Regions from separate parts of the Paraburkholderia sp. FT54 genome, predicted to be linked through region 2. Evidence: riboswitches for the same ligand, from Rfam matches in the RefSeq annotation. Region 2 holds a riboswitch; each other region holds the start of a gene.

The links. Region 2 has a riboswitch for manganese ahead of RI103_RS20075 (TMEM165/GDT1 family protein). Riboswitches for the same ligand answer to the same signal wherever they lie in the genome.
Region 1: linked by a shared signal. The riboswitch ahead of mntP (manganese efflux pump MntP) and the one ahead of RI103_RS20075 (TMEM165/GDT1 family protein) in region 2 are both predicted to bind manganese.
Region 3: linked by a shared signal. The riboswitch ahead of RI103_RS00370 (sodium:calcium antiporter) and the one ahead of RI103_RS20075 (TMEM165/GDT1 family protein) in region 2 are both predicted to bind manganese.

Annotation. Positions count from the first base shown of each region.
Region 1 covers NZ_CP134196.1:2,636,208-2,646,602, reverse strand. Annotated here, with positions in the region: gene RI103_RS31520 (hypothetical protein) at 170-541, shown strand; gene RI103_RS31515 (pyrimidine/purine nucleoside phosphorylase) at 670-990, opposite strand; gene mntP (manganese efflux pump MntP) at 1,139-1,708, opposite strand; yybP-ykoY riboswitch at 1,719-1,884, opposite strand; gene RI103_RS31505 (potassium transporter Kup) at 2,275-4,200, shown strand; gene RI103_RS31500 (amino acid permease) at 4,411-5,871, shown strand; gene RI103_RS31495 (hypothetical protein) at 6,040-6,180, shown strand; gene RI103_RS31490 (DUF4148 domain-containing protein) at 6,305-6,607, opposite strand; gene RI103_RS31485 (aldose epimerase family protein) at 6,778-7,863, opposite strand; gene RI103_RS31480 (DNA-binding transcriptional regulator) at 7,896-9,113, opposite strand; gene xylA (xylose isomerase) at 9,385-10,395, shown strand, end outside.
Region 2 covers NZ_CP134196.1:158,155-168,549, reverse strand. Annotated here, with positions in the region: gene RI103_RS20095 (DMT family transporter) at 1-354, opposite strand, end outside; gene RI103_RS20090 (metal/formaldehyde-sensitive transcriptional repressor) at 506-781, shown strand; gene dmeF (CDF family Co(II)/Ni(II) efflux transporter DmeF) at 790-2,091, shown strand; partial or broken gene RI103_RS20080 (DUF1289 domain-containing protein) at 2,095-2,314, shown strand; yybP-ykoY riboswitch at 2,382-2,562, shown strand; gene RI103_RS20075 (TMEM165/GDT1 family protein) at 2,578-3,168, shown strand; gene RI103_RS20070 (glycine zipper 2TM domain-containing protein) at 3,398-4,090, shown strand; gene RI103_RS20065 (hypothetical protein) at 4,241-4,525, shown strand; one part of gene RI103_RS20060 (IS3 family transposase) at 5,755-6,656, opposite strand; one part of gene RI103_RS20060 (IS3 family transposase) at 6,656-7,118, opposite strand; gene RI103_RS20055 (hypothetical protein) at 7,638-8,288, opposite strand; gene RI103_RS20050 (hypothetical protein) at 9,152-9,424, shown strand; gene RI103_RS20045 (hypothetical protein) at 9,568-9,858, opposite strand.
Region 3 covers NZ_CP134195.1:83,209-93,603, forward strand. Annotated here, with positions in the region: gene RI103_RS00340 (hypothetical protein) at 1-229, opposite strand, end outside; gene RI103_RS00345 (oxidoreductase) at 426-1,475, opposite strand; gene RI103_RS00350 (UvrD-helicase domain-containing protein) at 1,800-3,890, shown strand; gene RI103_RS00355 (c-type cytochrome) at 4,055-4,954, opposite strand; tRNA gene RI103_RS00360 (tRNA-Arg) at 5,229-5,304, shown strand; gene RI103_RS00365 (outer membrane beta-barrel protein) at 5,700-6,221, shown strand; yybP-ykoY riboswitch at 6,322-6,490, shown strand; gene RI103_RS00370 (sodium:calcium antiporter) at 6,573-7,583, shown strand; gene RI103_RS00375 (HAD family hydrolase) at 7,664-8,734, opposite strand; gene RI103_RS00380 (hypothetical protein) at 8,733-9,008, shown strand; gene RI103_RS00385 (hypothetical protein) at 9,138-9,602, shown strand; gene RI103_RS00390 (transporter) at 9,635-10,395, shown strand, end outside.

The DNA.
Region 1 (10,395 bases), 470 kb from region 2:
ATGCAACCCGGTGCTATCTGTGGGGTATGTCTCGCTGTTCCGCTCAATCTGCATGCCTTCTTTATCAAGAAGCTCGCGCTTTATACAAGGGCTTTAGGTACAGGTCGATATCATCGCTCCGCTTGATGCCACTGCTTTACAGCCAGGCGTCATTCTTGGGAGAAAAATCATGTTTGATATTGGAAAAGAGTATTCTCGGGAAGACATTCATCGGGTGACAGGAGGATGCAAACAGGCATTCTTGCCCGTGAAGGGCGGAAAGGTCGTTGCCGCGCGATTGCGTCAGGATCTCAACCCGTATGCCCCGGATGTGATCGTGTGCGATGGCAGCGCCGCCGCACGTGCGGCCGGCCGAACGCTCGCGCGACAGACCGACCCGCTGCCTGTTTTTGTACGCACGGCAACTGACCGATTCCGTTACATGGGCGAGTACGTCACCGAGGCATCGTTTACTGCTCCGGTCGACTATGCGAAGTACGTGGAGAACACTGGCTTCACGCTTGGTCAGATTTCGCGTGTGATCAAGATGAAACGCCGTTGATCTCGACGGACTCTTCAATTCATCATCGTCCCTTCACCGGTTGGGTTGTTGCTCGCGCCCAACCGGCAATCATCAATGACGTGTCCTGAATGCGCGTGCCGTACCCATGTCGTGCGACGCGATACGTTTTACAGATAGCTGCAGACGTAGTCGAGCGTTTCGATCACGTCGATATCGAAGCGGCTTTTGCCGGGCACCGAGAACGACTCGCCCGCGCTATATGTCTTCCACTCGTCACTGCCTGCGAGGCGGATGCGGCATTGTCCGGCCTGCACCTCCATGAGTTCCGGCGCGTCGGTGCCAAAGTTGAGCGCGCCGGGCAGGATCACACCAAGCGTTTTGCGCGTGCCGTCGGCGAAGAGAACGGTGTGAGAGACACACTTGCCGTCGAAGTAGACGTTGGCTCGTTTAACAATGGAAACCTGATCGAATTGCGTTGCGGCCGTCATGGCAATCTTCCTTTTGGTTGTCGTGAATGGATGCATTTGCGTGGACTTCAGGTCGCGCGCAAACCCGCCATGATACAGGCGGCCGACGGCGTCAGCCGTCGATTGGCCCGAACGAGGTGAAGCTCAGCGGGCGCCCGCCAACCACCGTCTAGCCGATGATCTTCAGATGTTCAGCCAGGATGGTGCTGCCAATGCCGACCAGCACCACGCCACCCGCCAGTTCCGCACGCCTGCCAGCCACATGGCCGATCACACGGCCGAGCATCACGCCGATCGTGACCATCGCCATGGTGGCGAGGCCGATCGCGGCAGCAGTGGAATAGATGTTGACGTCGACGAAGGCAAGGCCCGCGCCGACTGCCATGGCGTCGATACTCGTGGCAAAGCCGGTTAGCGCCAGCAACCAGAACGAATGAGTCGACTGCTTGGTCTCTTCGATTTCCCTGGTGCTAAAGCTATTGAGAACCATGCGGGCGCCGAGGACCAACAACAGCGCGAACGCGATCCAGTGATCCCATGCGGAGACGTATTGGGCTGCAGCTTTGCCGAGGAACCATCCGACCAGGGGTGTCAGGGCTTCGATGGCGCCGAAGATGAGCCCCGTCCTGACAGCCTCACGCCAGTGAGGACGATTGAGCGTGGCGCCTTTGCCGATTGCAGCCGCAAAGGCGTCGGTGGACATGGCGAAAGCAAGGAACAGCGTTGCGACAGGATTCATGAGAAGTGGGCTCGAGGTCGGGCGGAAAACCACGACACACCGCCGCGCCCGACCGGTCGCGTGGTGTGTCGATGGTCTTGCCAACCAAAGGGCTACCTGCACCACGGTCTGCGCGACCGAGAATGTTGACGCAGGCGCTTCTGGGTAGAAGCCGGCTACTCCCCAAAGACAGGTGCGAGCATACCATGTCGAAAGGTTTATGTAATGCGGGCCGGGCCTCGCATGTCTGCGCAGGAAATAAATCTGCCGCCACTTCACGTATCGGTAGCGTGGCAAACGGCCGATGGTATATGTTGAATTAGTGGCACACCGTCCTTCAGAAAAGAGACAGGTCGCGTTCGCGGACGACAGGTACGCAAAACATCAGAACATACGAATGCGTGTTCGGCATCAGAGCAATGGGACGCGCGTTCCTCGTACGAAAGTTGCTTCCGCGATGCTGACTGTTGCGTGGGACGCAGGCGACTCCTCAAAAAACGAGGCCTGATAAAAGCATGAATCGGTTCCGCACGTGCACTGGCCTATGCCCTATGTTGCACCGCGAGAACGCGAAACTGGAGTGAGACATGAGCCAGTCAGTATCCGCCGCGCCCGATGTGGGCCATTCCGGCGGGCGCGGGCATCACCGGCCGGCGACGCCTGCACTCGCGCTTGTCGCATTGGGTGTGGTGTATGGCGACATCGGCACCAGCCCGCTGTACACGCTGCAGACGGTATTCGATCCGGTCAACGGACTATCGCTCAACGCGATGAATGTGGTCGGCATCGTGTCGCTGATCGTCTGGTCTCTGATCGTCGTCGTCTCGCTCAAATACGTCACGTTGATTCTGCGCGCGAACAATCACGGCGAGGGCGGGATTATGGCGCTGCTGGCGTTGGCTGCATCGTCCGTTGTTGCGCGCCCGCGATTGCGCCATACGTTGCTGGGCGTCGGCATCATGGGTGCGGCGCTCTTTTACGGCGACAGCGTGATCACGCCGGCGATCTCGGTGCTGAGCGCGGTCGAAGGGCTCGAAGTCGCCGCGCCGTTTCTCAAGACCTGCGTGATTCCCGTGACGCTGGTTGCGTTGGTCACGCTGTTCCTGATGCAGAAGCGCGGCACGGCCGGTATAGGCATTGTGTTCGGACCGGTGATGGTGCTCTGGTTCATCGTGCTTGCCGTCGTGGGCGTCATCAACATGATGCGAGCGCCCGCGATTCTCGTTGCGCTTAATCCGCTCACGGGGCTGGCGTTCTGCCTGCATCATCGGTGGTTGGCGTTCGTTGCGCTGGGTGCGGTCGTTTTGTCGTTGACCGGCGCCGAAGCGTTGTATGCCGATATGGGACATTTCGGCGCGAGGCCGATCCGGCTGACGTGGTTCGGCCTCGTGTTTCCCGCGCTCGCGCTGAACTATCTGGGGCAAGGCGCGTTGCTGCTTGCCGATCCCGGCGCGCTGCAAAATCCGTTCTACAGACTGTTTCCGCAATGGGCGCTGTATCCGATGATCGTGCTGTCGACGGTCGCGACCGTGATCGCGTCGCAGGCCGTTATCTCGGGTACGTATTCGATGACGAAGCAGGCGATGCAACTCGGCTTTCTGCCGCGCATGAACGTCGTCTATACGTCGGAAAGAGAGATGGGGCAAATCTACGTGCCAGGCATCAATTGGACGTTATTGGCTGCAGTGGTGGCCGCTGTGCTCGGCTTCGGTTCATCCACGGCGCTCGGCTCCGCGTATGGTATCGCCGTCACCGGCACGATGCTGATCACCACCATCCTGACGTTCTTCGTCATTCGCTATGCGTGGCACTACAACTGGCTGCTATGCGTGTTCGCGACCGGCTTCTTCTTCGTGATCGACGCAGCGTTCTTCTCCGCCAACCTGCTGAAGCTCATGCAGGGCGGCTGGTTCCCGCTTCTGGTCGGGCTGATCATCTACACGATCATGGCCACCTGGGGACGAGGCTGGGAAATGATGCGCGCCGAAGCGCGCGTGAGAGCCGGGGCGACGCCGCTCAAGCCCTATCTGGCCACGCTTCTGGCCGGCTCGCCGATGCGATGCGGTGGCACCGCGATCTTTCTGTCGCCCGATCCTGACGGCGTGCCGCATTCGTTGATCAACAACCTGATGCATAACCGCGTGCTGCACAAACGCGTTGTTTTCGTGACGGTGAACAACGAGGAGATACCGTGGGTGCCTGCGAGCGAGCGCGTGAGTGTGCATCCGCTAGACTCGGATTGCTACCAGGTGACAATCACGTATGGTTTCATGGATGAGGTCGACCTGCCGAGAGCGCTTGAGATTTGCAAGTCGTATGGTTTGACATTCGAGCCGACGGAGACTTCTTACTTCCTTAGCCGTGCGACCCTGGTGCCTACTCGTGATAGCGGCATGGCGATGTGGCGAGAGCGTTTATTCTCGGTCATGTTGCACAACGTGGGCAACGTTGCGGCTTATCTGAAGCTGCCGGCCAATCGAGTGATCGAGTTGGGGGCGCGGGTGGAGATTTGAGGATTACCTAAGAACGGGAGCGAAAGCTTCGTCAGCGAGCGAGAGAGAATCAAATATTCACTTTGCTTTTAATTGGGAATACACTGAATTTGCTATTTCCCTTTACCTTACGCCGTTAGTCTTCAGTAACAGATGTTTTTGTCGTGCTCCGCGAGCCGAAGCGAACCGAGTCGGCTCGTGCCCAATACCATTTGAACGGGACGACTCATCATGGCTGATACGAGCTACATGGCACGAAAATCCGTCGCCGATATTGTGGGAAGCGCCGACGCGGAAGAAGGCCACGCACTATCGAAGTCACTCGGCGCCACCAGTATCACGGCGATGGGCATCGGCGCCATCATCGGCGCCGGTATCTTCGTTCTGACCGGCACTGCCGCAGCGCAATTCGCCGGCCCGAGCATCGTTCTGTCGTTCGTACTCGGTGGCATTGCGTGCGCGTTCGTCGGCCTCTGCTATTCGGAACTGGCCGCGATGTTGCCCGTATGCGGCAGCAGTTACACCTATACGTATGCCACGCTCGGTGAAATTTTCGCGTGGATCATCGGCTGGGACTTGATCCTCGAATACGCGATGGGCGCCGCCACGGTCGCGGTCGGATGGTCCGGTTATATCGTGAGCTTGCTGCATAACGTGGGGATCAATATCCCGCCCGTTCTGGCCACCGCGCCCGGCACCGTCATCAAGCTAGCCGATGGCACCACCGCGACGGGCATCGTCAACCTGCCCGCGATAGTGATCATCGCCATTCTTACCACCATGCTCGTGCTCGGTACGAAGGAATCGGCGCGGCTGAACAACGTCATGGTGGCGGTCAAGCTGACCGTGGTGGTGGCTTTTATCGCACTCGGCGTGTTTTTCATCAAGCCCGCGAACTGGCATCCGTTTATTCCCGCGAATACTGGTGAGTTCGGAAACTTCGGCATGAGCGGGATTTTGCGTGGCTCGGCCGTGGTGTTCTTCGCATTCATTGGTTTCGATGCGGTCTCCACCGCTGCACAGGAAGCGAAGAAACCGCAACGGGACATGCCGATCGGCATTCTGGGGTCGCTGATCATTTGCACTATTCTGTACATCCTCGTCGCGGGGGTGCTCACCGGGCTCGTACCTTATGCTGAGCTGAATGTTCCTGATCCGATCGCCAAGGGGGTGGATGCAATTGGCCTGAACTGGTTCTCGATTCTGATCAAGATTGGCGCGCTGACAGGACTGACTACCGTGATCCTCGTGCTGTTGTACGGGCAGAGCCGCATCTTCTTCACGATGTCGACGGATGGTTTGTTACCGCCTCTTTTCGCGCGAGTTCATCCGCGTCTTCAGACGCCTCATTTGAGCCAGATTCTGATTGGGTCGGTCGTCGCGATCGTGGCGGCGCTTACACCGATCAGCGTGTTGGGGGAGATGGTTAGTATCGGCACTCTGTTCGCTTTCATTCTGGTGTGCGGCGCTGTGATTTATTTGCGACGCAGTGACTCGGAAGCTTCACGTCCTTTCAGGGTTCCTGGCGTACCGGTCGTACCGATTCTGGGGATTCTGTTTTGCCTGTTGCTGATGGCGGGGCTGCCGCTCGTCACGTGGGTGCGGCTTGTTGTGTGGCTAGTGATCGGGATGACTATTTATATTTCTTATGGCCGGAATCATTCGAGGTTGAGGTTTCCCGAGCGGCATTGAGAGAGCGGTCGCGCCGTGTTTTGGCGCTACTGCGAGTATTTCTCACATATCGATGAAAAACGCTCGTTTGGCGGCTCTGGTATGCCTTCTTAAACTGGGAGTGTGAGGTGTGGCCGTGACGAAGTGATGGCGCGGCGCGGCTGCTCCTGGTTTAGGAGGAGGTTTGTCGTGGATATGACTTTGTTTGAGATTCCGGCGGTGGTGATTGTTTTGAGTATCGTTGGTGTCGTGGTGGTCAGGGCGTTTGCCTCGTCGCGCTTCGATGGTATCGATATTTTTATGCGGCGGGATAAGACGAAAGAGACGTGACGCTGCCAGCGGCAGCGCAAGCGCACAGCGAAGCTAAGAGGAATGAATAAGCGAGCGCTATAAGCCGTCGCGCGCTGGCAAGCGAACCTGCGGCGCACGAACAGGCAAATGAGTGGCAGGCGTACTACTGACCTTGCAGATACGGATTGCCAGCGGGAACGTCGGACCCGGTTTCCGACGAGCCAGCGCTGGACGGACCATATCCCGTCGCGCCACTGTTCTGCGCGGCAACACGTGCTTCGGCCGCTTGAATGTCAGCGGGGTAAGTGGAGTCGGTTGCGACCGCGGGGTTATAGCCGGCCTGTTCGATCTGCTTCAATTGCGCCTTGACCTCGGCGCGCGTGAGCGGTTGCTCGGATTGTGCGAACGATGCCACCGGCGCCGCGAACACCACAACCAGCGCCACGGCTTTGATAAGCGATTTCATGATCACTCCCTCCGAGAATAATTTATTGGGCGCCGCAGCAATCTTCGGCGCCATGCACGGATTTTAGGAAGGGTGCGGTCCAGGGGAAACCACTGATACGGTAATTCAGTGTTGCTACAAACAATAAGTCGGCTTGATGTAATCTCGACCGTAATATACGAAGAACCGCCTCACACGCCTTGGCGTACATCGACACGATACGCGGTCACCTGGCGATACTTGCTGCCGGCTCGCACGATCACCTCGTCCTGCTCAGCCGTATTGACCTGGTTCGGAAAGCCGCCCGCTTCAAGACACAAGCCGGCATGCGCTTGATACGCAATGCCGCCGCGTCCAATGTCGCCCTTTAACCAGTTGCCGCTATAAAACTGTAAGCCGCGTTGATCGGTCGACACGGTCAATTCGCGTCCGCTGCCGGGATCGTAGGCGCAGGCAACCTGACGCATCGGAGCCGTGGTGCCGTTTGTCCCGGCGTCGGGTGCATCGCGCAGCACGTAGCAATGATCGAAACCGCCGGCCGTGGCCAACTGCGCGTGCGGCCAGTCCAGTCGCGCGCCGATCGGCGCGCTTTGCCGGAAATCGAACGCATTGCCGGCCACCTCGGCCAGTTTGCGCGGAATCATGGCGGCATCGACTTCAAAGAACCGGTCGGCATCGATCGACAACACGTGGCCGCGAATGTCGGCGCCCGGCCGGCCCGTGAGATTGAAGTACGGGTGGCTCGTCAGATTGAGCGGCGTCGCGGCATCCGTGATCGCTTCATAGGCGATGGTCAGCGTGCCGTCGTCGTCGAGCGAGTAGCGCACTTGCGTGGTCACGTTGCCGGGAAAACCGGCGTCGCCTTCGGGTGACTCCAGCCGCATGAGCAACGCGCCGTTGTCCTCGCTCACGTCCCACAGCGCGCGATGAAACCCCACCGTGCCGCCATGCAGCAGGTTCGCGCCTTCATTGCGGTCGAGCGCGTATTCGATGCCGTCGAGCGTGAAGCGCGCATCGGCAATACGGTTCGCCCAGCGGCCTATCAGTCCGCCCATGTAAGTGGTGGCCGCCACATATTCAGCGGGCGTGTCGTGGCCGAGCAGGATATCGCCAAGCACGCCGGCGCGATCCGGCGCATGCCAAGAGACCAGCGTCGCGCCCAGATCGCTGATGGCGACTTTCATACCGTGCGCGTTACGCAGCGTGAAGAGTCGGACGGAATCGCCGCCGCGCAAAGTACCCCACGGCTCAGAAGAAAGTTGTGCGATGCTGATCATGTCGTCAGTGGGAAAAAAGAGAATAGGCATGCTCAGCCTGGCGCCGGCGTCGAATTCACCCGCTCCTGGTATTCGCGCGGCGTACAGCCGAGTTCCCGGCGAAACACCGCGTACATGTATTGCAGCGACGTAAAGCCGCAACGGATAGCCACTTCCGCGCTCGACGCATCGCGTTTGGCCAGCAGTGCTTTCGCGACATCGAGTTTATGGCGCAGGATTTCCTGATGCACCGTGCACTGCCGTTCGCGCCGAAAGTACTCTTCGAGCGACGAGCGCGACACGCCCACATAGTCGGCAACCTGTTCCGTGCGAATGCCTTGGCACGCGTACTGACGGATGAAGTGCCGCGCCCGCATCACATACGGACTCGCAAGCGGTTGATGCTTTGTCGATTCGAGCACGTTGATGCCGACCGGCGGCACCAGAATGCGCCGCCCCGGAAAACGCGCACCATGTAGCATCTGATGCAAAAGGTGAGCGGCGGTGCGGCCCATTTCCTCAGTACCCTGAATCACTGAAGAGAGCGGAATACGCGTCAACGTGCGCGTCAGCGGATCGTTGTCGATGCCGATGATCGCGACTTCTTCAGGAACGGGAATGCCGGCGATCAAACATGCCTGGAGCAGATGCCGCGCACGCGCATCGGTCACGGCGATGACGCCGACCGGCTTCGGCAAATCCCGCAGCCACGCAGTGAGCTGTTCGATCGCCTGGTTCCATGAGGGCGCGCTGGTCGAAAGGCCGCGATACATCTCGCTGTCGATCTGCGCGTCGCTATGTCCGTCCGCGCTGCGCAAATGCGCGAACGCAAGTTCGCGCTGTTGCGCCCAGCGGTTCTCCTGCGCTTGCGGCAGGCTGTACAACGCGAAGTGCTCGAGACCCGCGCCGATCAGATGCGTATAGGCGAGCGAGACGAGCTTGCTGTTGTCGGTGGCGATATAGGGTAAATCCGGAGGATAGTGCGCCGGATCTTCGAACGACGAACCCACGGCGACCACCGGCAACGGACAATCGCGCAGCGCTTCGCCCACGGCAGGATCGTCGAAATCCGCGATGATGCCGTCGCCGTCGAAGCGTTCGATGCCCGTCAGCCGGCAGCGAAAATCTTCTTCGAGGAACAGGTCCCACGCCACGCGCGTGGACAGCAGGTAGTTGCCGATGCCGGTGATGATCTCGCGGTCATAGACCTTGTTCGCGTTGAACAGCAGCGCGATCCGATGGGTCGTCTGTGGTGTTTGCGGACGGGTCATGGCGGTGAGCGGCGCGCGGGCCAATGACCCGTCACGCCTTCGTCTCCTGGTGGATGCTTAATTTGAACGGCACCGGTTTTAAGCGTCTGGTTATTCTAGGCTCCGAATCGCGCGCCGGTGCGAAACAAAATCGCGGGCGGTAAGAAACATCAAGCACGCTGCGCAATTTCGCAATTGCCGATGCAACTGGCAAGCGGCAGCATGGCGTCACCTTGTCACTCGGCGCGGCGACGTCGCACGAGTTGCGGTGCACCATAAACTGGAGACGCTGATGTCTTACTTCGAACACATTCCCGAGATCCGCTACGAAGGCCCTCAGTCGGATAACCCGCTTGCGTACCGCCACTACGATAAAAGCAAAAAGGTGCTCGGCAAGACTCTCGAAGAACATCTGCGCGTTGCCGTGTGCTACTGGCATACGTTCGTCTGGCCGGGCGTGGATATTTTCGGGCAGGGAACGTTTCGGCGTCCCTGGCAGCAAGCCGGCGACGCGATGGAGCGGGCGCAACAAAAGGCGGATTCTGCGTTCGAGTTCTTCTCGAAGCTTGGCACGCCGTACTACACGTTCCACGATACCGACGTCTCGCCAGAAGGCGCGAGCTTGAAGGAATACAGCGAAAACTTCCTGCGCATCTCCGACTATCTGGCGCACAAGCAGGAGAGCACCGGCGTCAAGCTGTTGTGGGGCACGGCCAACCTGTTCTCGCATCCACGTTACGCGGCCGGTGCGGCGACCAGCCCCGATCCGGAGGTGTTCGCGTTTGCGGCAACGCAGGTGCGCCACGCGCTCGACGCGACGCAGCGCCTTGGCGGCGATAACTATGTATTGTGGGGCGGACGCGAAGGTTACGACACGCTGCTCAATACGGATCTCGTGCGTGAACGCGATCAACTCGCCCGCTTTCTGCATCTGGTCGTCGACCACGCGCACAAGATTGGATTCAAAGGCGCGCTGCTGATCGAACCTAAACCGCAGGAACCAACCAAGCATCAATACGATTACGACGTTGCGACCGTCCACGGCTTCCTGTTGCAACACGGACTAGAGAAAGAGATTCGGGTCAACATCGAGGCCAATCATGCGACGCTCGCGGGGCATTCGTTTCATCACGAGATCGCCACGGCTTACGCGCTGGGTATTTTCGGCAGCGTCGACGCGAATCGCGGCGATCCGCAAAACGGCTGGGATACGGACCAGTTCCCAAATAGTGTGGAAGAACTGACGCTCGCCTTCTACGAAATTCTCAAACACGGCGGCTTCACGACCGGTGGCATGAACTTC
Region 2 (10,395 bases):
CGCGGTGAAAACGCTCTCGAGATTCAGTAGGAGGGAACTGGTTGCGGCAGGAGTCGAACTGAGGCCGAGCATGAGCAGCGCAGGCCCGACCATCCCGCCCGCTGCGATGGCACCAAGAAGCCAGGGCACTTCGGCGAGCTGAATCCGGCTTTCATTTTCTCGTTCGTCGGCCGTGCGGCGCAGTCGCTGGAAGAGAATTCCGATGGCAAGACCGACGCCGCTACCAAGATAGAACAGACCCGCGACCATGAACGGCGACAGAGAACCGAGCAAGGTCTTGGCGAGAGGCGTCGTCGCGCCGAACAGCGCGGCGGCAAGAACTGCGGTGAAAGCGGCGTTGTGGCGTGCGTGCATGGGTTGACGGACTACGAGACATTAACCAGGTTCGGGAAGTATCCAGTGAAATCCGCGAGCACGGAAAGTTTTGCCTGAACAACCAATACCCTGGCCCCCTATGGTAGACTGAGGGCAATTATATACCCGTAGGGGGTATTTGGAGGGCGCGATGGGTCACACGGTTCAGGAAAAACAGAAACTTCTCAACAGGGTTCGCCGTATCAAGGGGCAAGTTGAAGCCATTGAGCGCGCGCTCGAGGAAGAGCACGGCTGCTCAGACGTCCTGCAACGAATCACGAGTTGTCGAGGGGCGATGAACGGTCTGCTCGCCGTCGTGCTGGAGGACCACATCAGAAATCATCTTGTCGATGCGGAGAGCGGCGAGGAACCAGGTGACAGCGCGACCGAACAGCTCATCGAAGTTGTTCACAGCTATTTCAAGTAGAGTCAAAAATGAGTGAGTTCAAAGACGCCGCATTCGGCGCAGGACATGACCACATCTTTCTGGGTGCCGGTCATGAAAAAAACGAACGCAAGACGTGGGCTGTGATTGCCCTGTGCAGCGCGATGATGCTGATTGAAATCGTCGGCGGCAGTATGTTCGGGTCGCTGGCGCTTGTCGCCGACGGCCTGCACATGTCGACGCACGCTGGGGCCATGCTGATTGCGGCCCTCGCGTACACCTACGCGCGCAAACATGCCACGGACTCCCGCTTCGTGTTCGGTACCGGCAAGCTCGGCGACCTCGCAGGGTTTTCGAGTGCCATCGTGCTTGCAATGATTGCGGTGTTGATTGGCTACGAGGCAGTCTCGCGCTTTATGTCGCCGGTACCGATTCACTTCGGCGAAGCGATTCCTATCGCCGTGGTCGGCCTGCTGGTCAACCTGGTAAGCGTGTGGCTGCTGAGCGGCGGTGACCACGGCCATAGCCATGGTCATGGCCATGGTCATAGCCACGGACACGGGCATGGGCATGGGCATGGTCACGACGACCATGCTCATGAAGACGAGGTGCAGAAGATTTTCGCGCCGTCCGGTGTGTTTGCCGTTTCCATCTTCGAGGATGGGGTTCCCCCCGTTTTCCGGATTACGCCGGCGACTGAGGGTTCGCGACTCGACGCTTCAGCGGTGTCCGTTACGACGCTGCGCCCCGATGGGACACAACAGGTATTCGAGCTGGCTGACCGTGGCACCTATCTGGAATCGAAGGAAGACATTCCTGAGCCGCACGCTTTCAAGGCCATCGTGCGGATGCCGGACGGCGAGCACGAAGTCGAATTCGAAGAACATGACCACCACGACGACGCGCATGAAGCGGCGACCCGGGACCACAATATCCGGTCGGCCTACATCCATGTGATGGCTGATGCGGCTGTCTCCGTGCTGGCTATCATCGGTCTCCTGCTGGCACGTGCATTTGGCTGGCTCTGGATGGACCCGCTCGCAGGGGTCATCGGTGCGCTGGTGATTGCAAACTGGTCGTACGGCTTGATGCGGGACACCGGTGCAATCCTGCTCGATATGAATCCCGACCGGCGCATGGCCGAGAACGTCCGGAACGCTATCGAGGACCGTGGCGACAAGGTTGTCGACCTGCACGTGTGGCGGGTGGGTCCTGGTCATATGAGTGCCGTGGTGTCAGTGGCGACGAGTGAGTCGCAGCGCGACTCCCGCTTCTATCACGCAGTGCTCAGGCGCTTCAAGGGGCTGTCGCATGTCACCGTTGAAGTGCGACCTTCATACGCGGCAGCCTGACCCATGGCGGTCAAGTCGCCGTGCATCGATGTCTGTGCCTTCGATGGGAAGACCAAATTGTGCGTCGGGTCTTTTTCGCACACTCGATGAAATTCGGGCGTGGAAGAAGATGACTGACTACCGGCGCCACCAGGTGATTAACGACCGGGCGCGGCGCGAGGCCAAGTTGCAGCGCGATTCTCCAGTGTTATCGTCCGAACAGCCGCGAACGCAGGACACCTGAATCGATGGGGAGCGCCGCCGCTTCATTCTGGCGACTTGTTTCTGTAACACCTAGCGCGATAGAAGCGCACCCGCTCATTGGGGAGTAGCCGCCTCGAACGCGATGTTCGAGGGCGCACGTCAACATACTTGGCGAGTCGAAAGACCCGCTATGGCGTGCGTAGCTAAATGCCTGGCAAGACCGATGACACGCATTCCGACCTGGCCGCGTCGCCGGAATGCGCGTCATCGCGTTCTTACGGCGCGACTCGGCTCTCACAACCCATGCAATCCTTCCTTGTTTCAACCAGTGTGGTCGGCCTCGCCGAAATCGGCGACAAAACCCAACTTCTGTCTCTGGTGCTGGCTGCACGATATCGCAAGCCCATTCCCATCATCCTTGGTGTGCTTGTCGCGACACTCATCAACCATGCCGCATCCGGTGCGCTTTGGCCCTGGCTTGCGAGTGTTTTAAGCCCAGGCATCCTGAACTGGGCAGTCGTCGCGTCATTCGCGGTGATGGCAGTGTGGATTCTCATTCCGGACAAGCTGGACGACGCCGATGCGGTATTGACGAAAAACTCGATGGGCGTCTTCGGTACGACGGCGCTCACATTCTTTCTCGCCGAAATGGGTGACAAGACTCAAATCGTCACCATCGCATTGGCCGCGCGCTTTCACGAGTTCTTCGGCGTAGTCGCGGGAACAACGCTGGGCATGATGCTGGCGAACGTACCGGTCATCTACCTTAGGCACAAGTTTGCCGACCGTCTGCCGACAAGAGCTGTTCACATTCTTGCGGCGATTATCTTTGTCGTGCTCGGCGGATTGGCTCTGAGAACGGCGCTTTATCCGGCTGCGCATCCAGTGTTTTAACCGGACGGCTGCGTGGAGGCACATATTCCGGCGTCGCCTGAGCTTCGAGCCTAACCAACTGACGCGCGGCACTTCCATCGTCACTGTCACGCTCTGGGGGCGTCTGAGCTTTCAGGCGCGCCGGATTGCGAGGCCAGGACGGTACAAATGCTTACAAAGCATTGTGCTTGCGGGTGCACCATCCTCGCTGCTGTGACGTTATTGAAGGCACATCCCTGTGGAGCTCGCAATGAACACGAACGTTGCCTCGAACATGCCGCCGCGCGGTCGCATCCATCCCCTGGTCGCGAGTGCGGCCGTGGCCGTTATCCTCGCCAGCGCGACCGGTATCGCGGCGATGACCGGAATGCTGCCCACTTCACGAGCTGTTACGGCGCCTCCGACGCAAGCTGCTGCGGCGGTCGCCCCGCTCGCCAGCGCGCCGGTCACGTCGCCGCAACAGTACGTTGAACAACGTGCGACGCAGGAGGCGCCAGCCCAGCCGCGCGTCCATCATCACCGTAGCGCTCCGGTTGAGCAGGCTCCGAGGTATGCGAACAACGATACCTATCAAAGTCAGGCTCAACCCGCTCCAAGGCCAGTAGCAGTTGACCCGAATGCCGGGGAGGTTGTCGCCGTCAACGCTGTCCAGGACCCCGAGCCGACGACGGGGCTCGGAGCCGTAGGCGGCGCTGTCGCTGGCGGGCTGTTGGGAAATCAGGTCGGTGGAGGACGCGGTCGCGTTCTGGCAACGATTGCTGGCGCGGTCGGTGGCGGGTTTGCGGGCAATGGCATCGAGCATGCGGTGCGCAAGTCTACGACCTACCAGGTGCAGGTCAGAATGCAGGACGGCAGCTACCGGAATTTCACCTACACGACACAGCCTCATGTTCAGGTCGGTGAACGTGTCCGTGTCTCGGGCGACTCCCTGACCGCGTCGTAGGCATGGTCGGTACCGGCAGCATCACAGCGGGTTACTGCCGGATACAGTTTTGACATTTCCGCCGCACCTGCTTCCGCGCGCCAGCCCTAAAATCCGCGTCGTTCGCCATTGTTTGGCGGCCGGCAGAAATGAGCAGGACAGGAGAACTCCATGAAACACGCGACCCTTTTTCTGGCAGTGGGACTTTCCGCTGCGTGCGCATCCAGTGCGGCTCTCGCCCACGCTGACATCGGAGTTTATCTGGGGGTGCCCGGGCCCGTCTATGTCGCGCCACCCCCAGTCGTATACGAGGCTCCCCCACCGGTGGTTTACGCACCCGCTCCGGTCTACGGCTACAGTTACCGCTATGAAGGGGATTATGACGAGCGCAGGTGGCATGACCACGGTCGCCACCGTGGATGGGAACGTCATCATCATGGCGACGATGACGACTGATTCACCGACGGCTGCGCCCGCTAGCGACTGAATGCTCGCGGACGTGATTCGACGAACCCCAAATCGGGGTTCATCCTGTCAGCCCAAGCTCGAGCGCGTTCGAATCCCCCTTGATGGGCGTTCGGCGCCGTTGACACAGGCATTCACATCCGGCCGTGTTTCGCCTACTGGTCAAAACTTTTTGAGGACGGAGTCAGCTCTTGCGTGGAAGTGCGTGACATGGCGCACGTGCATCTGGACGCAGTGCGCGCAAAGCTGGAGGAAATGCGACAGCTTGAAACGACTCTGATGGCGTTTGTCGAGAGCTGCAACGAGGTATGCTGCGAAGGGCCGACGAGGGAATGTGCGATTATTGAGGACCTGTCTTGCCTCCCTAAAGTCAAGGTGACCGCGTCCTCGCAGGGATGTTGCGAGGCAGGTTCCACATCCGTGAAGCGGCCGAAAACCGCGAAGTCGATTCTTCCTGAAAAAAGGTGGGCGTAGTTATGGAATTGGGCAGTTTTGCACGAACCTTTGGACTATTTTTCGCTACTGCGATAGCTTAGATTGTCGGCTGCTATCTGCCATTACTTTGGCTCACGGGTAGCTTCTTGGAATCGCATAGGGAGCGTGTACTCGTAATTGAGCGGCGTTCCAGGGTTCGCTGATACTGGCAGTTCAACAAGTTCGCCCCCATCTCGTACTCTCGATGGGAGGTCATAGTCTTCTGAGAGCGCGATGCTCCGAAACCAGGTCTTGGCGTTTCACCGCGTCAGCGAAAGTTGTTATGACCTCACCGGCCTTCGTACGGGAAGCGTCCGTGACCAAATGTTTCGAGCGATTCTTCTGACAGAAGGGTTGGCCGCTGACTCTGAAGAAATCGACGGCACCCTCGGAAACGAGCTACTGATTCTAGGCGGAGGCGTATCCGGAGTCGCATGCGCCCTAGTGGCGACTCAACGAGGTATTCCAGTTACCTTGATTGAGCGGGATGTTAGGGAATTTACGACGCTCTTGAACTCAGACACGCGGCGGAAATCGCTTTGGCATTCGCATTGCGCGATTTGAATATGATTGGCCGCATGGCAAGACGCGTTCAACCGCTTCCTGAATTCATATAGCCCTCTTGCGCAGCAGCCAGCACATCTGGAAGTCATCTACGGGAGCGATGCGAGAGACTACACACATTCAGAAATATTTAACAAAGTTGGCGAGGTTGAACTGACCCCGCAAAGTTGGACAGTTTGAGTTCAGGTTTGAGCGGGCTGGGTTCTGTACATCACAGGACTCAGCCCGTTCAGTTTGAGCTTGATGCGTTTGTGGTTGTAGTAGTGAATGTATTGTCTGATGCCAGCCTTCAACTCGTCGATACTTTCAAACCTGCTCAGCCGGAAGAACTCCGCCTTGAGCGTGCCAAAGAAGCTTTCCATTGCCGCATTGTCGTAGCAGTTTGCCTTGCGCGACATGCTCTGCGTCAGGCCGTGTTGATCCAGCAGCCTCCGGTAAGCAGGCATCTGGTACTGCCAGCCCTGGTCTGAATGCAGCAGCGGGGTCTCCTGGGGACCAAGCTTTGCCAGCGCTTTTTTTAGCATGCTGCTGACCAGATCGAAGACCGGTCGGGTGTTCATCTGATAAGCCACGATCTCGCCGTTATACAGATCCATGATCGGCGAGAGATACAGCTTCTGACCCAGCACGTTGAACTCCGTCACGTCCGTCACCCACTTCTGATTGGGCTGCTGTGCGCTGAACTCGCGGTTTAACAGGTTCGGCGCAATACGGCCGACTTCGCCGCGCCATGAGCGGTATTTCTTCGCGCGCACCAGCGATTTCAGTTTCAGTTCTCCCATCAGACGTTGCACCGTCTTGTGGTTCACGCTCGGGCCTGCCTGCCGGATCGCCGCCGTGATGCGCCGGTAGCCATAACGGCCCTTGTGGCGTTCATACACAGTCTTGATGCGGGTTTTGAGGTCCTTGTGCCGCTCACCGGCATCCGGCACGCTCAACTGGTAATAGAACGTGCTGCGCGCCAGACCCGCTGCCTTCAGCAAAGCGGGCATCGGGTGGTGCTGCCGGAGCTCCTGCACTATTTGCGCTTTTTCTTCTGCACGCCCTGCTTCTTTGCCTGAAGCAGGGCATCGAGCTTTTTTAGATAGGCCACCTCCGCGCGCAGGTACTCGTTTTCCTTGAGCAACTGCTCACGCGTGCGCTTATCTGGCGCACTGTCTTCGGTCGGCTTTTCAGGAACTGGCTGGGTCATGGTTTTGCGGCGCCATCGTGGACGAGGCGCCAGTGCGTCGATACCGCCTTCATGATACCGGCGTTCCCATTGCGCTATGCAGCCCGGACTGCGGATGTCGAACACCGCAGCCACCTGCCGGTATGGCAAATCCTTCTGCCACATGTGCATGAGTACCGACATCCTGAACTGCGCGTCATAGTGACTGAATTTCTTGCGCAGTCCGTCCCGTCCATGTTGCTCGTAGGCCGAAATCCACAGCTGTAAAACCGAGCGACTCACTCCATACCGCTTTGCAAGTACCTCGACACCAGCCGAACCGGCCACGTACTGCTTCACCAGCTTCAGCTTTAACTGCTCACTGTACTTCGTCATGAAAAACACCCCAAAAGGTTGGATCGGTGTCCAACTTTTGGGGTGCAGTTCAGGTTACTGCAGTTTTTGCTGGCGGCGTTTGGGCGCGTTATGAGCCGCCCCGATATAGGACTTTCGGTGCTGTGGTCGTTTGCACCGGTTTCATGTACGAACGTACTCTAATCGTTCAACGTGGACCATCTCGTATCCCGTGCCGTAACTTATGCTCCGCCGGTGCATCATTCCGACCGGGCGAAAAAGAAGTATCTTTCGCCCATAGCGTACTCGTCTTTCTAACAGGCTGTTGAAATTCTCCCTGACGAAGCGCCAGTGAAAATCACGGGCCTCACAAAACGGCCTGCAAGCCGCTCGCGCAACCTCGGTAAGGGTGAGGTCACCCCGGAAAACCGCTTGCGAGCACCCCTCGAAACAGTTTTTCAACAGCCTGCTAATGAAGCTTCCGCTGCACCGGAAGCATATGTATGTCTGACTTGTCTTCGCACTCGCGTCGGCTGCCTCATCGCGATTGTCGCCCACCCTTCAGTGTTTATAGAAATCTGCGATTCTGCTCCAATGGCGCCGGATGTTTGACCCCGCAGTTGAGCGTTTGTATAGGTACATTGCGTCCTGCACTGCGAGCGATGCGGCGTCAGCAGCGTTCGAGTGCTTGTTGGCTGTGTCCATGGCAAGGTCCATAAGCTCAACGAAATCGCTTTGGTGGGCGAATTCTCTTTTCCGTGTGTCCCACGTCCACTTGTAGCCAATGCCGTCAAAATTGTAATCAGTGCTGCGGTAGTCCGCGTATCGATAGATCAGCCAGCTCTCGAACACGGGTTGCGGAATGAGCTCCTCCCGAAAGTAGAGATATTGTTCGTGCTGCAGGTTCCATAGCCTCAGCAGAAGTTTGTGCGCCCGCCGCTTGATAACAGGCATAGGGTCGACCGCCGGCGGATTCGCGGTCCCCGGTAGCCCGGCTGGCACCGGACCCTGCATCTTCGCCTCTTCGTTGAGCTCAAAAAGCTCGCTGAAGATATCGCCGTATGTCTTGTGGCAGTTGGCGACAAGATTGACACGGGCAATGGACCAATTGCGCCAGATTGTCAAAATCGACAGAAGGATGGCGAATATGGACGCAAACAGTGATAACGCAGCGAGACCGCTTGCAATAAGCCAACCATAGCTCTTCCCCACTTGCTCGCTCGGCTCGGGCGCGACGCCGCTTGCGGGAGCCGATACGGACGTGGTGCCTGGTGCAGGATTGGTAGACTGACCTGAAGGGGAGCTTTTCCCCGTCAGAGCTGGCTGCTGAGACACTTGCGACGCGACACTGGCTGCAATAGCTGGGGCATTCGTAGATGAAGACACGGAGGGCGGGAGCCTGATTGACGGTACGGGGGGCCGAGATGTTGGCATCGACGCTGCTGCAGTGCCAGATGCCTGTGAGTGGCTGGAACATGGCATCAGTAACATCAGGACAACGATGCAGGCGCGTCCGACTAATGCCGAGCTCCGGACCACACAGCGCATTGATTTCATGACTTTACTCCCGGATTTTTGCTTCTGGTGATTTGTCGGGCGCATCTGAAATGGTGAAACAGGTTACGCAACCTTTGCTGTTCGCGTTACGTGTTGATGACGACGCCTATGACGTGGTGCGGTGAGTCAGCAATCATCTTGAGGGTCGCAATGGCAACACTAGAACAAAACCAGACGAAGCTGAAGAAGCTGCATCTCAAGCTGACGCTTTGATTGCAAAGAAAACGCGACCCGTCATGGACCATGATTCGCATGCTGGTCCTCGAACGTGGTTCTGCGACCGAAGACATTGAATCTAAAACGAAGACAAAGCGAGCAGTGAATAGCATGTCGGTCGTCGGCGCCGCCGGTGGTCGTGGCATTGGCGGCAGCGTCGCCGTGATTGTCGCGTACGGACTTACTGACGCACCCCGACGGACCAAGGTGCCTGCTCTCTCTCAGGCACTTGCTTTTCAGCGCGAGGTCGCGAAACGCCTCACTTGCGCTAGACTGTCTTGAGCAACCGGAAGGAGACTTGGATGATACGCAAGACGCTCAACGCTTCGCAGCTACAGCAGGAGGTCAACCGGCGAATCCATCGATTGCAGGAAATCGTCGAGGATGGCGTGAAGTTTCGTGTGCCGCGGCCGCAGTTGCAAGAGGTTGACAAGACAGGCTGCAACTGGAACATGACTCACTTCGGCAACGCGGTCGGCTTCGAGCGCGACATCGAGGGCGTACTCAAGGTCGTGCGTGCGGAATACAACCTCAATACCGAAGTGAAAGGCACCGGCAACCCGTTTGGGGACTAACCGCGAAAGGCATCGATTCCTTGGTCGTTTTTTGATGGCGTGGGCACTAATGGTCCGTTTACCTCAAATGGAATATCTGCGACGCCCCGTCGCAGATATTCCTCGCTTTAACCTATGCTTTCTACGAGCATCGACTGGCCGATTCAAAGCGAAATATGAGCGGCCGTATGGAACGGCCAAGGGAACGTTTCAGCGGCCGCCATGCCCGCCTCCGCCGCCATGTCCTCCCCAACCTCCATGACCACCATGCCATCCACCGTGCCCGCCATGCCATCCACCGTGCCCACGGTACCCGTACCAGTGATAGCCGTACCAGCCACCCCAGGTGCCGCAATCGCCCCAAATACTGCAGGTCCCGTACCCCGGCCCGTAGAAAGGATAGCCGTAGATAGAATTGTATTGCTGCGCATCTCCATATGGCTGTGCATTTCCATACCCTGCTGCGACGGCGCAACCACCTAGGCTCGCTGCCACGGCGAGTAACACTATTAACTTACGCACGAATGTCTCCCGGAGCTGAGGGCGAGACACGTCGCGGGTGCGGAGAGTAGCGGGAGTGGTTGCGGCAGCTGAAACCATCGACAGAATGCTTGCTGCGGGTGGTCGGTCGGGTTTGTGTTCGGGTTCGCAATTTGATAGACATGGTGGGTTGAATTTCCTTTCGTAGCTATTTCGGTGCCGTCGCCGTAGCGCTAATGGCCGGGCAAAGACGCTGCTGATGCGCCGGCGGCAAAACAGAAGCTTTGATGTGAGTCCTGGCAACGATGGCATGCAAGAGTTAGGACAGCCTTAAAAAGCAGTTACGCCGTTGTAACCACGGCCGGGGCGGTAAACAAAAATGCCGGCTTCCAGGCAACGAGGCAACGAGCCGTCACATAGCGTTTCAAATGAATGGGTCTTGCAAGTTGGAAGGTCCGCGGAATCGCCACGTCTTTGTACCGTGCGTCAACGGCCGGGTGGCGCCCGACGTT
Region 3 (10,395 bases), on a different replicon from region 2:
GGCGATGGTGCAGCGCGCCGCCTTGCGGAGGCGGGTAGTAGCCTTGACTGACGCGGTTATCGATCCGGCGGCTGAGATTGTCGATGCGGCCGTCGACCTGACGCAGCCGCTGATCCGCGATCTGTTGCGGATTGGGACGAGGCGCCGGCGCGGGCTGAGGTGCCACCACACAGGCGGCGAGAGAACTGAGCAGGGCGCACGCGGCGAGCGCGCGGATAGTACGGGGCATGGACTCTCCGGAAGTCATTGTCGTTTGCGGTGCTACCCGGGTAGGAACGGATGACAGCCGCAACGCGCTGACCGGAGGCGCGGCGTTATTTGTAACGTTATGTTCCTTTCGGGCGTGTCAGGGTTTTGACCTGCGCGGCGCGGGTGGCGAGTGCCGTTTTAGGTACACAGACCGTTTCGACGCGCAGGCAAAGCAGTCAGCGAATCCGCTCGAACGGCAACCGGATGCCTTCTTCCGAACTACGGCCGGCAAGCTCGATAACCGTCATTACGTCGACAGCGTCCTGTGCGCTCACCGGGAATTTCACTCCATTCTGGATGGCGTCGGCCACCGCGATATAGAACCCGGAGTAATCGCCATTGCGCGTCGGCAACTCGCGCTCGACTTCCTTATCGCCTTCCAGCACGCGCAGCGCACCTGCGGCGTTGCCCGCGCCGAAGCCGTCGTCGCCCGGACGCAGGCCCGCCTTCAACTGATCTTCCTGGGTATCGAGCCCGTATTTCATATAGCTGCCGCGCGTGCCGTGGATGGTGAAGCGTGGCGCGACCAGCGCCGTCAACGCACTGGCGTGCAACACCACTTCGAACTCAGCGTAGCCGAGCTGGATATGCACGTAGTCCGGCGCACCGGCGTCGTCGCGATGCTTGCGCACCGTGGCCGACACGGTCTGCGGCGCTCCAAACAATGCCAGCGCCTGGTCGACCAGATGCGGCCCGAGGTCGAGCAGCAAGCCGCCGCCTCGCGACGCTTCCTCGCGCCAACGCTGCCGCACTTCCGGCCGGAATCGGTCGAAATGCGATTCGTATTGCGTGATCCGTCCCAATTCACCGCTCGCGAGCAGATCGCGCACGGTCAGAAAATCGCCGTCCCAGCGACGGTTGTGGAACGGTATGAAGAGTTTGCTTCGGGCGAGCGCGATATTGGCGAGCGTGTGCGCGTCGGCGGCGTTCAGCGTGACCGGCTTGTCGACCACCACGTGCTTGCCCGCTTCCAGCGTGCGGCGCGCCAGGTCGAAGTGCGTGTCGTTCGGCGTGGCGATCACGATGCAGTCGAGTTCATCGAGCGCCAGCAGCGCGTCGAGGTCCGCCACCACTTTCGTGTGCGGATAGTCGGCGAGCGCGCGCTCGGGCTGGCTCGTGGCAATGGCGGCGACGCTCGCGCGGCCGCAGTGCTCGATCACCGGCGCATGAAAGGTCGCGCCGGCGAAACCGTAACCCATCAATCCAATCTTCAGCGATGCGGACATGCGTGTCTTCCTGCAAAATCGGCGCGCCGCTTTGCCACCGCGGCGGCGGCGCGCAACACCGCAATTGTGGCATGTCCTGAGGGTGGGCCGTCAGCGTCGTGGTGGGCGTCCGTCGCCGATATCCGTCTGCACAATCGTGTTAACATCGCTGCTCTCGCGCGAACCGCAGCGGGCCGGACCACCTTCGCAGCGCGCGGGGCGCCCGTTCCAGCGGCCGGGACCGCGCAGCATGCCCCCGGGCCTTCGGCTGGCGAATTTGCGCTGCTACGCCCTCGACCGCCGCTTTCAACCGCTGCTTTCAACCGCATTACCCATCCACAGACGATGTCCGCAGGCCTGAACCCCGCTCAAAATGAAGCGGTCCGTTATCTTGACGGTCCGTGTCTCGTGCTCGCCGGCGCCGGCAGCGGCAAGACGCGCGTGATCACGCAGAAGATCGCGCACCTGATCGAGGCCAAGGGCTTCGAGCCGCGCCACATCGCCGCCGTCACGTTCACGAACAAGGCCGCGTTGGAAATGCGCGAGCGCGTGGGCAAGCTGCTCGAAGGCAAGACGCTCACCACGCCCGGCAAGGAAGGCCGCAAAGTGCCCGTCAATCAGTTGACGGTTTGCACGTTCCACTCGCTCGGCGTGCAGATTCTGCGGCAGGAAGCGGAGCACGTCGGCCTGAAGCCGCAGTTCTCGATCATGGATTCCGACGACTGCTTCGGCATGATCCAGGAGCAGGTCGGCTCGACGGACAAAGGCTTCATCCGCAAGATCCAGTCGATCATCTCGCTGTGGAAGAACGGCATGATCATGCCCGAGCAGGCGATCGCGATCGCCGCGAACGAGGACGAGCACCAGGCCGCGATCGTCTACCGCAATTACGTGGCGACACTGCACGCGTATCAGGCAGTCGATTTCGACGACCTGATTCGTCTACCCGCCGAACTTTTCGAGAAGAACGAGCAGGTGCGCGACCGCTGGCAGAACAAGCTGCGCTATCTGCTGATCGACGAGTATCAGGACACCAACGCCTGCCAGTACGAACTGGTGAAACTGCTGGCCGGCAAGCGCGCGGCGTTCACGGCGGTTGGCGACGACGATCAGGCGATCTACGGTTGGCGCGGCGCGACGCTCGAAAATCTCGGGCAGCTCAGCAAGGATTTTCCGAAGCTGCATCTGATCAAGCTGGAGCAGAACTACCGCTCGACGGTGCGCATTCTGACCGCCGCGAACAACGTGATCGCGAACAATCCGAAGTTGTTCGAGAAGAAGCTGTGGTCCGAACACGGCATGGGCGACACGATCACCGTCACGCCGTGCAACGACGAAGAGCACGAGGCCGAGTCCGTGGTGTTTCGGCTGTCGGCGCACAAGTTCGAACGGCGCGCGAATTTCCGCGACTACGCGATCCTGTATCGCGGTAATTTCCAGGCGCGCATCTTCGAGCAGGTGTTGCGGCGTGAGCGGATTCCGTACGTGCTGTCCGGCGGCCAGTCGTTCTTCGACAAAGCCGAAATCAAAGACATCTGCGCGTATCTGCGTCTGATCGCCAACGCGAACGACGACCCCGCGTTCATCCGCGCGATCACCACACCGCGCCGCGGCGTCGGCAATACGACGCTCGAGGCGCTCGGCTCGTTCGCGGGCCAGGCCAAGGTGTCGCTGTTCGAGGCGGTGTATATGGGCGGCATCGAGGCGCGTCTGTCGCCGCGGCAGATCGAACCCATGCGCGTGTTCTGCGACTTCATGCAGCGGCTCACCGATCGCGCCGAGAAGGACGCCGCCGGCACGCTGCTCGACGAACTGATGGATGCGATTCACTACGAAGCCTATCTCTACGATGCGTTCGACGAACGTCAGGCGCAGGCGAAGTGGCAAAACGTGCTGGAGTTCATGGAGTGGCTCAAGCGTAAAGGCACGAAGGCCGAGCCCGAAGGTGCCGGTAACGACGAAGCCACCGGCTACGACACCGCCGACGGTCTCGGCGACACCGGCAAGAATCTGCTCGGCCTGATCCAGACCGTGGCGCTGATGTCGATGCTCGAAGGCCGCGAGGAAGATCCCGACGCGGTGCGGCTCTCGACGGTGCATGCGTCGAAGGGTTTGGAGTATCCGCACGTGTTTCTGGTCGGCGTCGAGGAAGGCATCATGCCGCATCGCGGCGGTCCGGACGACGAGCCGATCGACGACGCGCGCATCGAGGAAGAGCGCCGCCTGATGTATGTGGCGATCACGCGTGCGCAGCGCAGCCTGCATCTGAACTGGTGCAAGAAGCGCAAGCGCGCGAGAGAGACGGTGGTGTGCGAGCCGTCGCGCTTCATCCCCGAAATGCTGCTCGACGACGCCCCGCCGCCGACGCCCGAAGAAGCGCCGATGTCGCCGAAAGACCGGCTCGCAAGTTTGAAGGCGCTGTTGCAGAAGCCTTGAGCGGGCGCTGCGAACGTTGCGCTCGCGGTCGCCCCGGATAGCAGCCAGCCTGACGCACGACGCGAACCGCGCAGGCCTGTATGCCGACCGAGTTAAAAAAATCCCTGCACGGCGGCGACGCGGTGCAGGGATTTTTTAGTGGTGCGGCAAACGCCGCGAGCGTTTTACTTCACCGCGCTGACCATATAGTCGACAGCGGCCTTCACGTCCGCGTCGGAGGCGGTCGAGCCGCCCTTCGGAGGCATCGCGCCCTTGCCGTGCAGCGCGTAGTTATAGACCGTGTCCATCGGCTCCTTCAGACGCGGCGCCCAGGCGTCCTTGTCGCCGAACTTGGGTGCGTTCAGCACGCCGGCCGCATGACAGGCCTGACAAACCTGCTGATACAACGCCTTGCCGGCTTGCGACGCGTCCGCGCTTTGCGTGCCGCCCGCTGCTGGCGCGGCTGCTTGCGGCACGCTGGCCAGGGCGGCCATCGCCGCGGCGGCCTGAGCCGCGCCCGCGTCCGAAGCGCCGGCCGGCGCTGCTGCCGCTGCACCGGATGCCGCCGCTGCCGCGCCCGGCGCCGGCTGAGCCGGTTCAGGGAAGCTTCCGCCGGAATTGTTCGCCATGTAGGCGACTGCGCGGGCGATTTCAAAATCGCTATAGTCGTCCGGGCTGGTGCCGCCGCGCGGCGGCATCGCGCCTTTGCCGGCGAGCGCCGTGTGCAGCAGCGTGTCGAAGCCCTGCGCGATGCGCGGTGCCCAGTCGGCGGTATTGGTGAATTTCGGCGCGCCTGCCGCACCCGACGCGTGACACGCAGAGCAAACGGCCTTGTAGACTTCCTCGCCACTCTTGTAGACGCGCGGCGCGTTGGCGTCGCGAATGTCGACCTGGGCGAACGGTTTGATGCGGGCGGTGACCTCGGCTTCGGAGAGAGAGTCGGTGCCGGCGCCGGTGCGTGTCGAATTGTCGACGTAGATCACTAGCAAAACGATGATGACGATGGGTACCGCAAAACTGGCAATGATCGCGGCGACGAGCTGTCCGGGGGTTTTGATCGGGGCTCCGTGTGGTGCTTCGCTCATGCTTGTCTCGTCTCCGTGGGTATGTGAGCGGTACAGCGTGACGGCAACTTCTTGTTCTTTAATCAGCCAGGACGATTATAGACGCAACATTTCGACGGCGGCGAGGGGCGCGGCGCGGTGTTCAGCAGGCGTTTACCCGCATCGTGAGAGTCGGCCGAAAGGCGCCGGATACCGCCATTGCGGCCGTCCGGTGGACGGTGTGGCCGAAACCGGGTATCCTTCCGGTCTCGCTTTGGCGTCGCATCCGCTCTGGTTGCCGCGCTTTCGTGTTGAAGCGCCCGTAGCTCAATGGATAGAGTACTGCCCTCCGAAGGCAGGGGTTGCTGGTTCGATCCCAGCCGGGCGCACCATAAAGAGTCGATCTCGCTCCAGGGCTTACACAGACAGACAGAAGAATGCGCTGAGCCCTTTTGTCTTTTTACGGTCTCGTCGTGTTCCGACGGACGCCCCCAACATCCGATACTCCCGCGCATAGCTCACCGGCGACCGCCCACGATCTCGTGCACATCGGCGGAATCGTCCTAAAAACGTTCGCCGTATCTGCGCTTCGATTAAGAAATCGGAAGTGTGAGCGTCTGTCAGCGGAAATTTCGCATTGCCGCATCCTATCCGCATAATTAGCATGCATTGGTCTGCAAATTGCATAACGGGTGGATATTCCGGAGCGGTATTTCGACATCCACTTCCCTGATCAATAAAGGTGTTGCGAAAGTATTCGCGCGCCGATTGTTTTATTTCGCAGGTCATGCACAAAATAACCCGGCTGGTTCTAACCGCATCGATCACGATGCTATCCAATTTCGTCCACGCGCAATCAGTGGCTCCTGAAACGGGCGTGAGCGAGTTTGCGGGTCCCTATGTGGGTTTCAAGGTGGGCGTGAATAATTCCGATGCTTCGGGCGTCGTCAACAAATCGTCGCACACCACGGTTTTCCCCGGTTTCACAGCTGGATACAACTTCGATGTCAACCGCTTCGTGCTGGGCGCCGAGGCTTTCGCTGATTTGCATCACGGCTCGGCAACATATAAAGACGGCGGGATCGATGCGAAATTCGGCATGCCGTTCAATCAGTTCATGCCATATGTACGTGCTGGATTGACGACAGACTGGCCGGATGTACGTTTCCACTGGGGTCTAGGCGTCGAATATAAGTTCGCCAAACACGTAAGCGCAGTGGGCGAATGGACAACCGACACCAGCAATCACGACGGCACCAAAAGAACAAATAACAGTTTCACAATCGGCGTGCAATATCACTTCAACTAAACCCGTTCGATTCGCGGCCGAGTGGTTAGCGCTTTAAGCGCCATATTTCAAACGCCTTCGCCGCAACAAGGTTGTTGAAAGCGTCCCTTGCCGTTAGAATCGCCCGGTCACTGGGGAGTAGCCTTCCTTCATCCTTTGAAGGAGAGCGCGTCAACATACTTGACCTGCGGGTCATGGCGCGTTCGACCGGGTCGGTTTGGCGAGACCATTGACGCACTGCTTCGTTCCGGTCGGACGGGGGCGTGCGTCATTGGTTGTCATCTGCGTCCGACCGCGGAGTTGCCCTGTGAAAAATCGTTGCCCCCTCCCAGTCCATCCGCCGCGCCTCTGCGTGTTTGCGGAGCTCCGCGCATGACCGGTCTCCTGTTCGAACTTGCCATCATGCTGGTCATCATTCTGGTGGCGGCCGAACTCTTCACCAATGCGCTCGAGCATCTAGGCGAACGCCTCAAGATCTCCGAAGGCGTGACGGGTTCACTGTTCGCCGCCGTCGGCACCGCGTTGCCCGAGACCCTCGTGCCGCTGCTCGCGATCGCGGGCGGCACGAGCGATAGCGCGGTCAATCAGGAGATCGGCGTCGGCGCGATTCTCGGCGCGCCGCTGATGCTTTCCACCCTCTCCACCTTCCTCATGACGCTCGCAGTTCTCGGCTCGCGCGGCGCGCGCGGCTGGGTTGCGCCGGAACGCACGGGCTTCGCGCGCGACCTCAACTATTTCCTGTGCGCGTTCGTGCTGGCCGCCGCCGCGATGTACGTGCCGCACGACCAGATGATCGTGCGGGCGCTTTTCAGCGTGGCATTGGTCGGCGTCTACGTCACCTATGTGGTGATGACCTTCCGCGCATCCAATCAGTTAGTCGATGCCGGTCACGGCACCGAAGCGCCGGGCAAGATGCTGATCTCGCGCCTCGGTGTGCCGACCAACCTCGCGACCATCGCGGTGCAACTGGCGCTCGCCGTCGCGTTGCTGGTATGGGGCGCGGAAGGCTTCATCCATGGTGTGCGCGGCGTGTCGCAGGTGCTCGGCGTGTCGCCGCTGCTGCTCTCGCTGCTGATCATTCCGATCGCCACCGAGTTGCCGGAGAAGGTCAACAGCATTCTGTGGATTCGCCGCGGCAAGGACACGCTGGCATTCGGCAACATCACCGGTGCAATGGTGTTCCAGGGCACCTTGCTGCCCGCGATCGGTATTCTGCTGACGCCGTGGGTGCCGCGCATCGAAGTGGTGACCGGCATTGTGATCACGCTCGCTGCCGCGGCCTGGCTGCGCATCAACGTGCGCGAGCGCGGCGTGCCGGTCTGGGCGCTGCTGGTTTGCGGCGTGCTGTACGCCGCGTATCTGGCGATTACGCTGACTCGCTAGGCGCGCTGCTCAGCCAGTCACCGCGAACCAGGCGAACATTCGCAGAAGGCCGCTCACCAGCGGCCTTCTGCGTTTCACGCTCAGTTCTTTGCAGGCGTGGTCGACGCCGACACTGCCGTCGTCGCACTGTCCGGCTTGAACACGGTCTTCCAGTCATCTTTCATATCGATGACGAGCCAGCCCTTCGCGCCGGCCTCGTCCAAACCCTTGTCGAGCTTGCCGCTCTTCGCCGCGCGGTCATACGCGTATTCGCGCTCCGCATCCGTGTGATGCACGAGCGCGGCGAGGCGCGGGCCGTCGCCTGCCGAGGTCCATTCGAGCATCGGCGCGTCGCCGTCCGCGTTACCGAACGCCATCACCGGACGTCGGCCGATCACGCGATCGATGGCCAGCGGTTTGGCCGAGCCGTCGACCAGCGTGTCGACCTGCGCGAGGCGCACCAGCGAGACCGCGCCGTTAGTCTGGCCGTACCGGTACTTGACCGTGCTGCCGATCACCTGCTCGGGCGGGATACCGTACATGCGCTGAGCCACGTCGCGGACGAACTCGACGTCGCCGCCCGTCACCAGATAGGTCTTGAAGCCGTTCGCGCGCAGATAGGCGAGCAACTCGAGCATGGGCTGATACGCGAGATCGGTGTAACGCCGGTTCAAGCGTGGGTCGCTCGCCGAATCGAACCATTGGTGCACGAGTGCGGCGAACTGATCGCCCGTCATGCCGGCGTGCGCCGCCGCCAATACCCGCATCGAGCCGGCGTCGCCGCTTGCCGCCACATTCTTGAGATTGCCTTTGAGGATCGAGCGAAACGGTTCCTGGCGCTTCCATTCCGGATGCCGCCCGGCCACCGTCTTCACCCGTTGCAGCGCGAACACCAGTTGTACCGAAGCGGGTTGCTCCGGCCACAGTGTGCCGTCGTTATCGAACACGGCGATCCGGTCGGCGCGCGGGATGAAGTCCTTGGACTCGGGCGTCGTCACCAGCGTAACGAAGTCGACGAGCGAGCGTCTGGTCTTCGTGTCGTTCCATGACGCCAACGCGGCGGCCGTCGTTGTGCCGGTCTGCGATACCTCGTCCTGGCGCGGCGTCACGGAGCAAGCGGAAAGAAGGACAACGGTGAAGGCGATGCAATATCGATGCAACGTGCGAATCATGAAAGCCTCATCGAAAGCGGTGGGTCGAACTTTGAGCGAGCGCCAGTCTAATGGGCCAGCGCGGTTATTGCAGCCGTTGTGGGATTTTTTCGACATGACGGTCGAGCCTGTCCGGCCACAACAAAATGCCAATCGAATAAGCGGGAAATTGAACGCGAATGGGCCTGGCTTTCGGCCGTGTTACAAATTTATCTCTGTCACTTCCAGAATCGTTGCTAGTATTCCTAACGATGCCAGCGTGGTGAATCTTCTTCTTTCCGCATGGTTCATTTGATGCGGCGTTTCTCGTTTCAAGGAGCGCTCATGCAAAGCCTGTATCAAGCTGCACCGCCTTCCCAGATCGTTCAAGTGACATAGCGCGCCTCATCGCCTATAAGAAATACCCGTAAAACGAGGCTCGATAATGGGTTACAACTGCGCGTTTGGGGTGGGGGCGTTATGCGCCGCCGCGTTCATGCCGTCGCCGGGCTTCTCTCAGGCATCCGCCGACGACGCTAATAAAAGCAATAACCCGCTCAATCTCGCTGCCTCTTTCAATCTCCAGAATTACTACACGCCGAGTGTGTTCGGCGCGAGTGCGCACACCAACGACCTGCTGCTTCGACCCACCGTGCCGCTTGGCCCGCACAGCCTGATCGGCGTGCCGCAAATCTTCCGTGGCACTTTCTCGATGCTGTCCTTAAAACGCGCGGGAATCCAGGCTTGGATCGCCGGATTGGCGTTGATCGTGTTGCCGTGCTTGCAAGCGGCGGCGCAGACGAGCGCGCCGGCCACCGCCGCCAATTGTGCGCGAAGCCCGACGCGGACGCCAACGCGCGCGGTGCGGCTCGCCGAAGCAGCTCGCCCAGATGCGGTTCCGCAGGAATGAGAATGCCGAACTTTCATTCAATGAGGACGATCATGAGTCAACCTAACTGTTTCCTCGCAGCCAGGCGACTCGTTGCCGGATTGTGCAAGGGCGCGCTTCTGAGCACCGTTTGCGTGAGTCTTTTCCAAACAGCGTGGGCGACTGAAGGCGGCATCGGCCGCCCGATCACCGGCATGCAGGTCACGCCATACGGCGGCGTCGTGCCGCCCACCAGCGACTGGATCGTGTCAGCCGCTACGATCTATTACGAAGGCTCGTTAGGCGCTAGCAAGTCGATTCCGATCGCTGGACAGGTCACGGCAGGCGTCAACGCGACGGCCGAATACACCATCCTCGCCGCGGTCAAGACATGGGGGATCACCGCGAGCGGCTGGAACTTCGCGTCGTCGTTCGGCGTGCCGGTTCAGTACACCAACATCTCGTCGTTTCACGGCAGCTTGCCGAACGACCACGGCACGCAGTTCGCCGATTTCTTCTTCACGCCGGTCATTGCCGGCTATCACCTGACCAAGACCGATCATGTCGCATTGAGCGTGCAGATCTACGCGCCGACCGGTGCGTATAACCCGAACCGGCTCGCCAATGCCGGGCAGAACACGTGGACTTTCACGCCGACCATCGCCTATACGAAACTGCTTCCGAAAGAGGACATCGAGCTGTCGTTGAACTATGGCCTCGAGTTCTACACGCCGAACAGCGACACCCACTATCACAACGCGCCGCTCAGCGTGCTCGATTTGCTGGCCCTCAAGCGCTTCGGCAACGGCTGGGGCGTCGGCGTGGTGGGCGGCTA